Regions from separate parts of the Arthrobacter sp. KN11-1C genome, predicted to be linked through region 1. Evidence: riboswitches for the same ligand, from Rfam matches in the RefSeq annotation. Region 1 holds a riboswitch; each other region holds the start of a gene.
The links. Region 1 has a riboswitch for thiamine pyrophosphate ahead of thiC (phosphomethylpyrimidine synthase ThiC). Riboswitches for the same ligand answer to the same signal wherever they lie in the genome.
Positions count from the first base shown of each region.

Region 2: linked by a shared signal. The riboswitch ahead of ACSBOX_RS01685 (ECF transporter S component) and the one ahead of thiC (phosphomethylpyrimidine synthase ThiC) in region 1 are both predicted to bind thiamine pyrophosphate.
Region 3: linked by a shared signal. The riboswitch ahead of thiO (glycine oxidase ThiO) and the one ahead of thiC (phosphomethylpyrimidine synthase ThiC) in region 1 are both predicted to bind thiamine pyrophosphate.

Region 1 is NZ_CP197467.1:1,718,531-1,723,427, forward strand. Features, by position in the region: gene ffh (signal recognition particle protein) at 1-10, shown strand, start outside; gene ACSBOX_RS08025 (alpha/beta hydrolase) at 156-905, shown strand; gene thiC (phosphomethylpyrimidine synthase ThiC) at 906-2,735, opposite strand; TPP riboswitch at 2,730-2,837, opposite strand; gene ACSBOX_RS08035 (amidohydrolase family protein) at 2,931-4,025, shown strand; gene ACSBOX_RS08040 (VOC family protein) at 4,104-4,897, shown strand, end outside.
Region 2 is NZ_CP197467.1:343,165-348,061, forward strand. Features, by position in the region: gene ACSBOX_RS01660 (Na+/H+ antiporter subunit E) at 1-154, shown strand, start outside; gene ACSBOX_RS01665 (monovalent cation/H+ antiporter complex subunit F) at 151-429, shown strand; gene mnhG (monovalent cation/H(+) antiporter subunit G) at 419-934, shown strand; gene ACSBOX_RS01675 (DUF4235 domain-containing protein) at 931-1,191, opposite strand; gene ACSBOX_RS01680 (NUDIX hydrolase) at 1,243-1,965, opposite strand; TPP riboswitch at 2,160-2,296, shown strand; gene ACSBOX_RS01685 (ECF transporter S component) at 2,372-3,001, shown strand; gene ACSBOX_RS01690 (ABC transporter ATP-binding protein) at 3,001-4,623, shown strand; gene ACSBOX_RS01695 (energy-coupling factor transporter transmembrane component T family protein) at 4,620-4,897, shown strand, end outside.
Region 3 is NZ_CP197467.1:1,367,308-1,372,204, forward strand. Features, by position in the region: gene ACSBOX_RS06450 (DEAD/DEAH box helicase) at 1-385, opposite strand, end outside; gene ACSBOX_RS06455 (RNB domain-containing ribonuclease) at 673-2,187, opposite strand; gene thiE (thiamine phosphate synthase) at 2,225-2,914, opposite strand; TPP riboswitch at 2,941-3,060, shown strand; gene thiO (glycine oxidase ThiO) at 3,052-4,356, shown strand; gene thiS (sulfur carrier protein ThiS) at 4,353-4,589, shown strand; gene ACSBOX_RS06475 (thiazole synthase) at 4,593-4,897, shown strand, end outside.

The sequences.
Region 1 (4,897 bases):
CGGCAAGTAGCCGTCCCACCCAACTAGCTCGCAGTAGGTGTCGTTTTGAGGGCTCAGAACGACAACAACTGCTAGTCAGTTGGGCACCACGCCGCCGGGGTTCGCTTGCGGCGGGGATGAGTTGGGTTGTCCGTCCCGTGCCATAGGCTGGGTGGATGCAAAAGCAGCGCGTTGTGTTCGTCCATGGAGCAGGCACATTCGGCGCTGCCGCCTGGCCGAAGCAACACGGCATGGCGCTGCAGTACGATGCGCTCTTCCTGAAACGCCACGGCTTCGATGCGCAGGCCGAGCCTTTGGAATCCGATGTTGCCACCGATGTGGACATCATCTTGGAGTGTCTCGGAGCGCGGGAAGCCGCGTCAACCCCGGGCCCTTCGCGTGGCGGCCATGTCGTAGCGCATTCCCAAGGCGCGATTTCCGCCATGTTGGCCGCGGTGGAACGGCCGGACCTGGTCCGGTCCCTCGTCTTGGTGGAGCCGGCTTGTCTTTCATTGACGGCCGAATTGCCCGCCACTGCGGCTTACCGGGCACTCATGGAGCCGTTGTTCCGGGTCCGGCACGAACTCAGCGATGACGATTACCAGCGCGAATTTGTCCGCCGCGCGTTTTCCTCCGAGGCGGCGGTCCTCAGCACCCCCGAGGCCCGCCGGACCGCCCGGCGGCTGCGGCTCCAGGCTCCGCCGTGGGAAGCGCCCCTGCACATCGTGCCTGGAGTCCCCACGCTTGTCCTGACCGGTGGTTGGGAGCCCCTGTACGAAGAGATCGCCGGCTACCTGCAGGAAACCGGCGCCCTCCGCCGCGTTGCGGCTGGAGGACACCGGCCTCATGACTCCGTTGAAGGAGACCGGATCATCCGCTCCTTCATCGCGGACGTCAGCCGCGCAGGATCAGTCCAAGCGTCCTGATCAGTTCAGGCTTCCTGAATTCGCGCCGCGGTTTCCTCCGGGAACTTCAAGCTCGGGCAAATAGACCTTGCCGCCCGATGCCAGGAACTCAGCGCTCTTTTCGCGCATCCCGCTAAACATTTCCGCGATGGCCGCTTGGGAATCCGCGGAGCCGTACTCGTCGCGGATGTCCTGGCTGATCCGCATGGAGCAGAATTTCGGTCCGCACATCGAACAGAAGTGTGCCGTCTTGGCCGGTTCGGCCGGGAGCGTCTCGTCATGGAACGCTTCCGCCGTGACCGGATCCAACGACAAGGCGAACTGGTCACGCCAGCGGAACTCGAAGCGGGCCTTGGAGAGGGCATCGTCGCGCTCGTGGGCGCCCGGGTGTCCCTTGGCGAGGTCCGCGGCGTGGGCGGCGATCTTGTAGGTGATCACACCGGTCTTGACGTCGTCCTTGTTTGGCAGGCCCAAGTGTTCCTTCGGGGTGACATAGCAGAGCATCGCGGTTCCGTAGCGTGCGATTTCCGTGGCGCCGATGGCTGAGGTGATGTGGTCGTAGCCCGGAGCGACGTCGGTGACCAAGGGTCCCAGGGTGTAGAACGGGGCGCCGTCGCACAGCTCCTGCTGACGCTCCACGTTCTCCCGCACCAAGTGGAACGGAATGTGGCCGGGGCCCTCCACCATGACCTGGACGTCGAATTCCCATGCCCGCTTCGTCAGCTCGGCCAAGGTGTCGAGCTCGGCGAACTGTGCGGCATCGTTGGCGTCCGCCGTCGCTCCCGGGCGCAGTCCATCACCCAGCGAGAACGCGACGTCGTACTTGGCGAAGATTTCGCAGAGTTCGTCGAAATGCGTGTAGAGGAAGTTTTCCTCGTGGTGCGCCAGGCACCAGCCCGCCATGATGGAGCCGCCGCGGGAAACGATGCCCGTCACGCGGTTCGCGGTGAGCGGCACGTACCGCAGCAACACGCCGGCGTGGATGGTCATGTAGTCCACGCCCTGCTCGCATTGTTCAATGACGGTGTCGCGGAAGATCTCCCAGCTGAGTTTGTTGGCTTCTCCGTTGACCTTCTCGAGGGCCTGGTAAATCGGCACGGTGCCGATCGGTACGGGGGAGTTGCGGATGATCCATTCGCGGGTGGTGTGGATGTCGTCACCCGTGGACAGGTCCATGACGGTGTCGGCGCCCCATTGCGTGGCCCACTGCAACTTGTCCACTTCTTCAGCGATGGAGCTGGTGACGGCCGAATTGCCGATGTTGGCATTGATCTTCACCAGGAACGCCTTGCCGATGATCATCGGTTCGGATTCGGGGTGGTTGATGTTGTTGGGGATGATGGCCCGGCCGGCGGCGACTTCGCTGCGGACCAGTTCCACATCGCAGTTCTCGCGAAGTGCCACGAATTGCATTTCGGGCGTGACGATGCCCTGTTTGGCGTAATGCATCTGCGTCACGGTCTTGCCGTCGACGGCGCGGCGGGGCACCGGCTGTGCGCCCTTCCACTCCGCGGAGGCGGCTCCGCGGCGCACGGCCGATTTGCCGTCGTCGAGCAGGTTCCGTTCGCGGCCGCTGTAAGCCTCGGTGTCGCCACGTGCTTCGATCCACTCGCTCCGGAACGGTTCGAGGCCCACTACGGGATTACTCCCCGGCCCTGCCGTGCGGTACACCCGGAAGGGGGCGTTGGCCTCGCCGTTGGGAGATGGTTCCAGGGCTATTTCCGTGACCGGGACACGGATTCCCGTCGCTGTGTCCTCCAGGAACGCGAGGGAATGCGACTTGAGCGACTGTGTCACCTCCTGCGCCGATTCGTTTTGGGCAGGGCTCAGCTGTGTTTCTTTGGTGCTCAAGGAGTACTCACTTCCTTCGCCGGCATTACCCGGACAGGTTCAACGGTCGCAGGCTGCGTCAGCCCGATCTCAGCCCTTGCAAGGGCCCCCGTGTGGTCGTAGATGAAGCTACCACAGCCGGGAGTCCTCGAGACAGATGTGACCGAGGACAGATGTGACTGCCCCGGCGACGGCGCCTGAGTCTAGGGTGGATTCATGGCGGAAATCATCGAATTCAGCGGCGCTGTCCTCACCGGGCCGGAGGAGGAACTGCGAGGTCTCTGGTCGGTCGACGGACGGATGACCTTTGTCCGCCCCCTCGCGAAACCGGACGTAGTGCTGGATGGATGGGTGCTGCCCGGCTTGGTCGACGCGCATTGCCATGTTGGCTTGGGCAAGGGCGGAGCTGTCGACGAGGAGACTGCCCGCTTGCAGGCGACGGCGGACAGGAAGGCCGGGACTCTCTTGATCCGCGACGCCGGTTCCGCGAGCGACACGCGCTGGCTGCAGCGCCGCACGGACATGCCCAGAATCATCCGCGCGGGCAGGCATATCGCGAGGCAACGCCGTTACATCCCCGGGCTGGCCGAAGAAGTCGAGCCGGAGGATCTGGTGGAAGCGGTGCGCAAGCAGGCACGGTCCGGGGACGGCTGGGTCAAGATCGTCGGGGACTGGATCGACCGCTCCGCCGGGGATCTCGGCCCGTCCTTTCCGGCGGCCGTCGTCAAGGACGCTGTCGCGGCGGCGCACGACGAGGGGGCCCGGGTGACCGCCCATTGCTTCGCCGAAGGGACCATCGACGACATGCTCGACGCCGGCATCGACTGCATCGAGCACGCCACCGGATTGTTGCCGCACCACATTCCCCGGCTGCTGGACCAAGGCGTACCGATCGTCCCCACCCTCATCAACATTGCGACGTTCCCGGACATCGCGAAACAGGCGGAAGCGAAGTTCCCCCGTTACGCCGCCCACATGATCGCGCTCTGGGAGCGTCGGCATGAGCGGATCCTCGAGGCGTTCGACGCCGGGGTGCGGGTATACGCCGGGACGGACGCCGGCAGCGTCATCAAGCACGGCCGGATCGGCGAGGAGATCCTGGAACTGCACCGGGCCGGCCTGCCGCCGGCCGCCGCGCTCGACGCCGCCTGCTGGTCCGCCCGCGAGTGGCTGGGGGCCGACGCCATCAGCGAAGGCGCCAGTGCCGACGTCGTGCTCTACGCAAACGATCCCCGCGCGTCCCTTGAGGTGGTGTTGAAACCGCAGTGCACCGTGTTGAGGGGGCACCTTTCCCGACGTGCCGGGCATTAGGAATAAATTGAAGCTTCAAGTAATTTAGATATATAGAGGTTGCCGAAGGGCGGCGCCACAAAAAGCCGGGAGTTTCACATGACCACCACATCCAGCCAGGATCTCCTTCCTGCAGAACTCACCATGGGCACCGTCATGCTCAAAGTGGGGGACATGAAGCTCATGGGCGACTACTACGAGCGGGCGCTCGGCCTGGAGGTCGTCGCCGAGCAGGACGGCGGGCTCTACTTCGGCCGGCTCGGCAAGCCGTTGGTGCACCTCGCCCCCGCCTCCGGGCTCCAGATCCCGGGTCGCGGAGAGGCCGGACTCTTCCACACGGCTCTGCTCTTCGCGGACCAGTCATCCCTCGCCGCAACTGTTGCCTCCGCGGCGCAGTACGAGCCCCACGCCTTCGTCGGCAGCGCGGACCACCTGGTCAGCGAGGCCTTCTACTTCACCGACCCCGAGGGCAACGGCATCGAGCTCTACTACGACAAGCCCCGCGAGGGCTGGGAGTGGAACGGCAATTCGGTCGTCATGGACAGCCTGCCGCTCCCTCCGCAGCGCTACCTCCAGCAGTATCTGAGCGAAACGGCGGTGACCGGCCAGCATGAGGCGGGCGCCGGCGTCGGGCATGTCCACCTCCAAGTGGGCGACGTCAAGACCGCCCATGACTTCTACGTCGACACTCTCGGCTTCGAGCAGACCGCCGGCTGGCACGGGCAGGCCCTGTTCGTCTCCGCGGGCGGGTACCACCACCACATGGCCATGAACGTGTGGAACAGCCGCGGTGCGGGTCCGCGCAAGGACACGCTCGGTCTCGGCGAGGTGGTCATCGAAGTGCCGTCAGGCGACGACGTCGGCGCGCTCGCGGACCGCCTCAAGGTTGCCGG
Region 2 (4,897 bases), 1.4 Mb from region 1:
CGGACTCAATGTCCGCAACGTGGTGGACACCGCCAAGCTGCGCAAGGACGTCCAGGACACGGAGGCCTCGCTGATCCGGATCATGGGTACCCGGGCCGAAATGGACGCACTCCAGGCCGAAGGCTGGCCTGCAACGAGGGGAGCTGGCTCATGAAGGACATCGTGCTGATCGTCACGGCGGTGATTCTTAGCCTCGCGGCGGCGGGCGCGATCTACAGGATCGCCGTCGGGCCTTCGCTGCTGGACCGGGTGCTCGCCTCGGATGTGCTGCTCGCCATATTGGGTGCAGCGCTGGCCATCGACATGGCCGTCAACAGGCACCTCAACAACCTCGTGCTGCTCGTCGCTCTGACGCTGATCGGCTTCGTCGGATCGGTGACGGTGGCCCGGTTCGTGGCCGACAGGAGAGGACAAGTCAATGACTCCTAACGCCACCGGAGCGGACGCCGTCATCGACGCCGTCACCGCGGTGCTGCTGATTGTCGGTGCGCTGATGTCATTGGGCGCGGCAATCGGCCTGTTGCGCTTCCCGGACCTCATGAGCCGCATGCACGCAGCCACCAAGCCCCAAGTGCTGGGGTTGTTCCTTCTCTTGGCGGCTATCGGGCTGCAGATGCGCGAATGGTGGGTGTGGCCGATCCTGGCGGTCGCCTGGATCTTCCAATTGCTGACCGTGCCCGTGTCCGCACACATGGTGGGCCGCGCAGGCTACCGGACCAAGCACCTCCACCCCGAGCTGCTGAGCATAGACGAACTCGAGGCCGTGGTATTGCGGGCTGCCGGTCAACGTGCAGCGGAGAAAGCCCAGGAAGCCGCTTCGGAAGTGCCCCGCACCGGGAGCACGCGCGACGGCGGGAGCGTCCGGGATGGCGGCAACGCCCGCGACGCCCGGGATAGCGGGGGCGCGGGCGCTAACGGCGGACCGTCCGCCTAGACGACGTCCTGCGTCTTTTCGAAGTGCGAGATGGCGCGCTTCGTACCCCGGCCCGCGACAACCTGGATGACGGCGCTGACAGCGGCGGAAATCAGGGCGAAGGTCAGGGCGGAACGCAGGCTCGCTTCCATGTCGTCGTTGCCCTTGGGTGGCTTGTTGCCCGTGGTTTTTTCCCACAGGGCGTTGACGAGCTTGGTGCCAGCAAAGCCTGCGCCGATGCTCACGCCGGTGCCGAGCAGTTTGAAGAAGAAGTTCATTCCGGGACTCCTTGCGGGAGGAAACAGGACCGTCCCCAGCCTAACCCCACTTCAGGGCAGTTCCGGAGCATCGGATGGCGCCTGGTGCCTCAGCCGGAAGAACTCCTGCAGGGCCCCCGGGTTTGGACGCACGGGAACGATGTCACGGCTCTCGGCCAGCACAGCTTCCATCGTGCCGAGGGCGAGGAGCTCATCCAGCAGCACCAAGGTGGGCGGCATGAGCTTGAGTGTTCCGGCGGCTTCGGCATCAAGGATTGCGCGGACCGGCATCCACAGGGAGGATGACGCTTCCGTGGTCTGGTGCCTTGGCTCGGCACCGGAAACCGGGCAGGCAAGGTAGAAGTAGGTGTCGAAGCGCTTGGGCTGGTCTGCCGGGGTGACCCAGTTGGCCCACGGACGGAGGGTGGCAGCGTCGAGTTTCAGCCCGGCCTCTTCGAAAACCTCGCGCTGTGCGGCCGCCAGTACGCGGCCGGCGTTCAACGGGGCGGAAGAGGGCTCGGCGGCGATGCTGCTCCGGTGCCATGCGGCGGCGTGCCGCTCGACGACGTCGTCCGCGAAGTCCCAGCCGGAGCTGTCCGCCTGGTCCACCCGGCCGCCGGGGAAAACGACCATTCCGGCGGCGAAGTCCATCGTGCTCACCCGGTGCTGGACGAACACTTCCAAAGCGCGCGCCGCATCTTCGGAGCCCTCCGGAACCGCGGCGTCGCGGACCAGGATCACGCTCGCGGCGAGTCTCGGTTCGGCCGTGCTGTTCGTTTCGTCAATCCCTGCCAAGACCGCTCCTTTGCCTGCGCTTCTGCGTCACATTCTGCTGGATCATTCTCCCAGTTTCTGTGGCCGCCCGCGCCATTCCGGGCCCGACTGCGCCCACCCGGCGAATGATCGAGCAGAATCCGTCGGTTCGCGTCTTTGTCCAGGCTTCGAAACCCTGCCAAGGTGTAAACTGAACCACGCCCAAAAGGGTGGATTGATAACGACAGGGGAGCGCCGCCGTCGGGCTCGCAGCAATGCGGCACGGAGGACGGGCGCTGAGAGTGCGGACAGCCGCAGACCCTCGAACCTGATCCGGCTAGTACCGGCGCAAGGGAGTCGAGTTCTCATAGTGTCCGGAACCGGCGCGGCGGAAGCCGCTCGCAGGCAACCGGGAACACTTTCCCCTCCTGTTCCTCAGGAGGACAAAATGACTGGTATTTCTGCAAGGACGGGCCTCACCAAGCCTGCCTACAATTGGCGCGTCGTGGACATTGTCGTGGCGGCGCTGATCTCCATCGCCGGTGGCGTGATCTTCTGGGCATGGGACCAGATGGCTCTCGTCGTCACCCCAGCGACCGCCGGTTACCCTCCGTTGGGCGGCCTGATCGCCGGCGGTTGGATGATTCCGGCAGTGCTGGGCATGCTCATCGTCCGCAAGCCCGGTGCGGCAATTTTCTGCGAAATTGTGGCCGCCACCAGCGAGCTCATCATGGGTAACCAGTACGGCACCACGGTGCTGATCTCGGGTCTGCTCCAGGGCCTTGGCGCGGAACTCATCTTCCTGGCCTTCATGTACAAGAAGTTCAACCTGCCGGTGTCCCTGCTGGCCGGTGCCGGCGCGGGCCTGTTCTGCGGCCTGAACGACTCCTTCCTGCCGTGGGGCTGGAACATCGCCTACGAACCGGTCGACAAGCTCGCGTACATCGTGTTCTGCACGATCTCCGGGGCCGTCATTGCCGGAGGCCTGTCCTGGATCGCTACCCGTGGCCTGGCAAGGACCGGCGTCCTGAGCGCGTTCGCGTCCCGCAAGGCCGCCTCGGAGCCCGTCTTTTCCTGATGCCCAGTCCTGATTCCGGCACCTCTGCCGTGGTGCGACCCGCCGCCATTTCCGCGCAAGGCTGGGGCTGGCGCCACGCTGGCCGCACCACGCAGGCCATCCACGCCCTGGACCTGGACATCCGTCCGGGAGAGCGCGTGCTGCTGCTCGGCCCCTCGGGCGCGGGCAAGTCGACGCTCCTGCATGCCCTGGCAGGCGTGCTGGGCGAGGAAGGGGACGACGCCGACGAGACCGGCTCGTTGCTCGTGGACGGTGTTTCGCCAAAGGCCCAGCGCGGCCGTGCCGGACTCATGCAGCAGGACCCGGAAACCCAGGTGGTGCTCTCCCGGTTGGGCGACGACGTCGCGTTCGGTGCCGAGAACCTTTGCGTGCCCCGGGAGGAGATTTGGAAGCGCGTCGGTGAAGCGCTCGACGACGTCGGGCTGCGGCGTAGTGCCGGTGGCAGTGCCAGCGGCAACTTTGCGCTCGACCACCCGACGTCGGCCCTCTCGGGCGGGCAGAAACAGCGCCTTGCGTTGGCCGGTATCCTGGCGATGCGGCCGGGCCTGATCCTTCTGGACGAGCCGACCGCCAACCTCGACCCCGCGGGCGTGCTGGAGGTCCGCGACGCCGTGGGCCGCTGCCTCGACAAGACCGGCGCCACGTTGGTGGTGGTGGAGCACCGGGTCTCCGTCTGGAAAGACCTCGTGGACCGGATCGTGGTGCTCCAGCCGGGCAGTTCCTCCTCCACGGAAGGCTCGACGCCGGCGGTTCTCCTGGACGGCGATCCGGAGACGGTGTTGGTCCAAGCAAGGGACATGCTCATTGCTGCGGGCGTCTGGGTCCCCGGGTACGTCCCGGCCACCCGGCCACGTTCGGGAACTGCGGCCGGTTCCGGGGGCAGCTCCGGGGCACGGAACGCCGGCGAGTTGCTCCTCGCCACCCGGGAGCTCGCGGTGTCCCGTGAGCGGTCGCGGCGCCGGGGTTTCACGACGATCCCGCCGCTTCCCGTGCAGTCCGGTCTCGACGCCGAGGTGCGCGCCGGGCAGGCACTGACCGTCACAGGCCCCAATGGCGCCGGAAAATCCACCTTCGCTTTGACCCTCGCGGGGCTACTGGCGCCGGTGTCCGGCACGGTGGTTGCCGCCGTCGGGCTCAGCGACGGCGCCGGCACGGACCCGTTCAAGTGGAAGGCCCAGCAGTTGATCTCGCGCATCGGGACGGTCTTCCAGGAGCCCGAGCACCAATTTGTCACCGGCCGCGTGCTCGACGAGCTCATGTTCGGCCCCAATCACCTTGGCCATGGCGAGGAGCGCGTAGACGAATTGCTGGAGCGGCTCCGCCTGCGGCATCTGGTGGACGCCAATCCGTACACGCTCTCCGGGGGCGAGAAGCGGCGGCTATCCGTGGCCACGGTGCTAGCCGCCCACCCCCGCGTCCTGGTGCTGGACGAACCCACCTTTGGCCAGGACGCGAACACGTGGGCCGAGCTTGCCTCGTTCCTGTCCGAACTGCTCGACGCAGGAACCTCCGTGGTGTCCGTGACCCACGACCAGGAATTCAGCTCCGTCCTGGGTGGCACCGAGATGCGGCTCGAGCCTGCTTTCCAAGGCGGGGCCCGGCAGGAAGCAGGTGCGGCATGAGGGAAGCCCTGACCCTGCGCGGCAACAATGCCCTCCTGACACGCGCCAATCCGTTGGCCAAGTTTGTGTCGGTCTTCCTGATTACCCTGGTGCTGGCGTTGTCCATCGACCTGGTGTCGGCTTCGACGGCGCTCCTGGGCGAACTGGCGTTGTTCCCGCTCGCAGGCCTTACCGTGCGCTTGCTCTGGCAGCGCGGGTGGCCCCTGATCATCGCGGCGGTGCTGGGCGGCTGGAGCACGGCGATCCTGTCGGCTGGCAGCGGCAGGACACTGCT
Region 3 (4,897 bases), 350 kb from region 1:
CCTGGACGGCGAGTTCGCGGGTGGGAACAATCACGAGGGCCTGGGGCGCACCCGGGACTGCGAGCTTCTCGTGGCCGGCGTCGCCCGGTCCGACGACGCGCTGCAGCGCCGGAATGCCGAAGCCGAGGGTCTTTCCGGTACCGGTCTTGGCTTGGCCGATGATGTCGTGGCCGCCCAGGGCGACCGGGAGGGTCATGGCCTGGATGGGGAATGGGTGGGTGATTCCGGCGTCGGCGAGGGATTCGACGATGTCGGCGCGGACGTTGTAGTCGGCGAACGTCTTTTCCGCGATCTCGTGGGGTGTTTCGTCCGAGGAAATGGTTTCCTCGGGTTCGATCGTTTCGGTTCCGTCGGTCAGAACTTCATGGGTGTGCAATTCACTCACAGTGGAGTTTCCTTATTCATTTGGGCTGCGCTGCGTGCTCAACGGTTGTGGCAGGGCCGTTCCGGAGCACGGATGGGCGCAAGCAAATCCAGTGGAAGCCGATCGCGGGCTATCTAAATACTGGCACTGGGGACCAGCTGGTGTATCTCAAGATCGCGTAGGGGCGGGCTTGTTGATGTCAAAAAATGAACTGAATCAACGACCGGGCATCCATTACTACTTACACAGTCTAGCGTCTGGGGACAATAAACCCCGGATCACGGTCCCGGCCCCGCGGACGAAGTGCGCTACGGGAGCAGCTCGAAGGTGATTTGGCGGGTGGCAATGTCCGCGTCGAGCAGTTTCACGCGGACCTTCGTTCCGGACTCCATTTCGCCGTCGCAACGAGCGGTGACCGCGGGCTCGGCGATCTGCACGACGCCGTAGGGGCCGTGCTGGGCTCCGTTCCCGTTGCCGTTCTCGTTGTTGCCGTTGTGGCTGTTCCCGTTGCCGTTCCCGTTGTTTTTGGCGGGCTTCGATCCGGAAATCACCACGGCGTCGAATTCCTGTCCGATGTGGTTGACCAGGAGCGCTGCCTCCACCGTGTCCAAGGCCAAGTGCTCCATCTTCGCGGCCAGCTGGTCGGATGACGCCATGATCTCGGGCAGGCTCGGCAAAGCATCCCGGGCCCATGCTGGTATCTCGGTTCCATTGCTGAGCGCTTCGCAGATGACCAGGACAAACCGATCGACCAGCCGGCGCAACGGCGCGGTGGTGTGGGCATACGGTGCGCCGATGGCGGACTGCATCACGCTGTCCGGGACCTCGCCGTCGAAAGGCGTGTAGCCGGCACCACGGAAAAGCAGCCCCGCCGAATGGAGGATGGCCAGTTGCCGGGGGTCCTTGGCGTCGAGGCTCCGCAGGTACTCGCCATAGCTGGTCCCCTCGGTCCAGGGTTTGCCAAGTGCCCCGGTTTGCCGTTTGAAATGGAGCAACGAACGCTCGTCGGGGGCGGGCATGGTCCGCAGGATTCCTACTTTGCCGTCGAGCATCAGCTGGGCGGCTGCCATCCCGGTCATGAGCGAAATCTGGGCGTTCCAGTCCTCCACCGGCAGCGAGGGCGCTGCGACGATCCTGTACCCCTCGCCGTCGGGCAGCTGCACGATTTCCTGCTCAGGCATGTTCAGGCTGGCTCCGCCGCGGCGGCGTTCGAGTTCCACCCGTTTGAGCCCGACCTCCTTGAGGAGCTGGAGGACGGGATCGGCCGCGCCGGAATCGATCTCCGCCTGCACGCCCTTGTAGTTGAGCTTGGCGCGGCTGCGTACGCTTGCCCGACGCACGGAGACGGTACGGAACTCCGCTTCGGCGTCGAGTTCGAAGTCCCACACGAACGCGCCGCACGTCTGCCCGGCCAACAGGCTTCCGGCGTGTTCGCTGATGATCTCGGGGTGCAGCGGTATGCGGCCGTCCGGGGCATAGAACGTTTGACCGCGGTGGCGGGTTTCGGCGTCGAGCGCGCCTCCCGGGGGCACGAAGGAGGGCACATCGGAGATGGCGTAGAGGACCCTGTAACCATCGCCGGAGCGGTCTATGAAGAGCGCCTGGTCGAGATCCGTGGAAGAGGCCGGGTCGATCGTGATGAACGGAACGTCGGTGAGGTCCTGCACCGGCAGGGTGTGTCCGGAAACCGCCGCTTCGGCGTCGCGCAGCGCTTCAGCGGGATAGCCTGCAGGCAGCTCGAGTTCAGTCCGAAGCGCAGCCAGTGCTTCCGCAAGCTGGTTCGACGTTTCACTGACATTCGGGGCTATCCGCTGATGTGACACGAAAGTCAGGGTAACTCCAAAATCTTTCGGCGTCTCGCTAGGCCGCCGCGGCGTCGAGGGCGGCCAGGAGTGCCTGGGCTGCCGCCGTCGGATCCTCTGCCTCGGTGATGGCGCGGACCACCACGATGCGGCTTGCCCCGGCCTCCACCACCTCTTCGACGTTGCCCAGATCGATGCCCCCGATCGCGAACCAGGGGAGCACCACGCCGCCGACTGTCTCGGCGTCTGCCTGCTTCACCGCGTTGGCGGCATACTTCACCAAATCGAGCCCGACGGCGGAGCGTCCCGGCTTGGTGGGAGTGGCCCACACTGGCCCGACGCAGAAGTAGTCCAGTCCGCTGCGGCCGGGAGACGCGGCGATGGCTGCGTCAATCTGTTCCGGAGTGTGCGTGGAGAGGCCGATGATGGCGGGGTCGTGGAGCAGCTTCCGGGCCGAGCGCAGCGGGATGTCCTTTTGGCCGATATGGAACACCGGTGCGCCGGAGAGGGAAGCTATGTCCGCGCGGTCGTTGACTGCCCAGAGACGGCCGTGACGGTGCGCGACGGCCTGCAGGATCTCCAGGAGTTCCAGTTCCTCGGCGGCTTCGATGGTCTTGTCACGCAGCTGGATGATGTCCACGCCGCCCTCGAACGCGGCATCGACGAATTGCTCAAAATCACCCTGTTGCTTGCGGGCGTCGGTGCAGAGGTACAGGCGGGCGGTGGTGTGGACATCGTGCTGGGTCATGGAAACAGAGTAGTTCCTCTAAACTGGGCTGGTACCGCGGGAGCCGCGGCGGCGGTCACAATCGCCGCGCGGCTGAGAGGGCTTCAGCGCCGACCGCTTGACCTGATCCGGCTAGTACCGGCGTAGGGAAGGACTCCATGGAAAAAGCAAACACCCGGAACGGGCCCCTGCACGCGGATGTGGCGGTGATCGGGGGCGGCGTCATCGGCCTGGGCATCGCGTGGGAAGCCCGCAGCTCCGGCCGCTCGGTTGCCCTGATCGATCCCGCACCGGCGAGCGGTGCCACCTTTGCGGCGGCCGGCATGTTGGCGCCCGTCAGTGAACTCCACTACCAGGAAGAGGACCTCCTGGAGCTCATGCTCGAATCCTCGGCGCTGTGGCCGGACTTCGAACGCAATGTGACCGCCTCCAGTGCCGGACGCGGCACGGGTTACCGCACGACGCCGACCCTCGCCGTCGGTGCGGACGCCGCGGACCGCCGGGCGCTCGCCGACCTTCGTGACGTCCAGCTCGCCCATGGCCTGGTGGTGGAATCCGTCCCGTTGCGCGAGGCGCGGGAGCGCGAGCCGCTCTTGAGCCCGCAGATTTCCTGTGCTTTCGATATCCCGGGCGATCACCAAGTGGATCCGCGCCGGCTCTCGGCCGCGATTCTCGGTGCCTTGGCAGACCACCAGCCCGGCGATTCGAGCTGGATCGCGGGGGCCGGGGACGGGTTTGCGGTCCACGACACAGCGGCGGGCCTCCTATGGGAGGAAGGGCGCGTCGTCGGGGCGGTGCTCGGTTCGGGCGCCAAAATCCTCGCAGCCGAAACAGTGGTGGCCAACGGACTGGATGCTGCCCGCTTGAACGGCCTGCCGGATGGATTGTCGCTGCCACTGCGTCCCGTGTACGGCGACATACTGAGGCTGCGCGTCCCGGAGCACCTGCAACCCCTTGTCACCGCCACCGTCCGTGGGATGGTGCGCGGAGTGCCCGTGTATATCGTTCCCCGCGGCGACGGGACCGTGGTGATCGGCGCAACGCAACGCGAAGACGGTTTGTCGGCGTCCGGGGGAGGATCCAACCCGGTGTCAGCCGGCGGCGTGTACCAATTGCTCCGCGACGCCCAGGTACTGGTTCCGGCTGTTGCCGAACTGGAACTCCTCGAGGCGACCGCCCGTGCCCGCCCCGGCACACCGGACAACGCACCGCTGCTGGGCCGCGTCGAAGGTCGCGAAGGAACCGTGCCGGGCCTCATCGTGGCCAGCGGCTTTTTCCGGCACGGCGTGCTCCTCACCCCGGCAGCGGCGAAAATCTGCGTCGGACTCATGGATGGCAACGCCGATCCGCGGTGGAACAAATTCCGCCCGGACCGCTTCTCCCGCCCGCTCTCAGCAGCGAGGGCATCCACAGGCGGCCCCTCGGCCGACACCCCAAATCCCCTTCCGAAGGACCACGCATGAACATCAAATTGAACGGCACAGACCACACGCTGGGCGACGGCGCGTCCGTGACCACACTCGTCAGCCACATCACCGGACGGCTTGTGGACCCCAGCGGCCAGGCGGCCGACGGACGCAAGATCGGAGTCGCCGTCGCACGCAATTCCGAAGTGGTGCCGCGCAGCCAATGGGCTGCCACCGCGCTCGCAGAGGGCGACGAACTCGAAATCGTTACCGCAGTACAGGGAGGCTGAACCATGACCGCATCAAGCACGCAAGCAGCAAGCACCCGGACAGACGCCCTGGTGATCGACGGGGTTGAGTTCGGCTCGCGCCTCATCATGGGGACCGGCGGAGCCCCGAGCCTGGACGGCCTGGGCGCGGCCTTGCTGGCCTCCGGCACGGAACTCACCACCGTTGCCATGCGGAGGTACTCACCGACGGAAACAGGTTCGCTGTTCCAGTTGCTCGTGGACCACGGTATCCGGGTCCTGCCCAACACGGCCGGTTGTTTTACCGCCAAGGATGCTGTCATGACAGCTGAACTTGCCCGGGAGGCCTT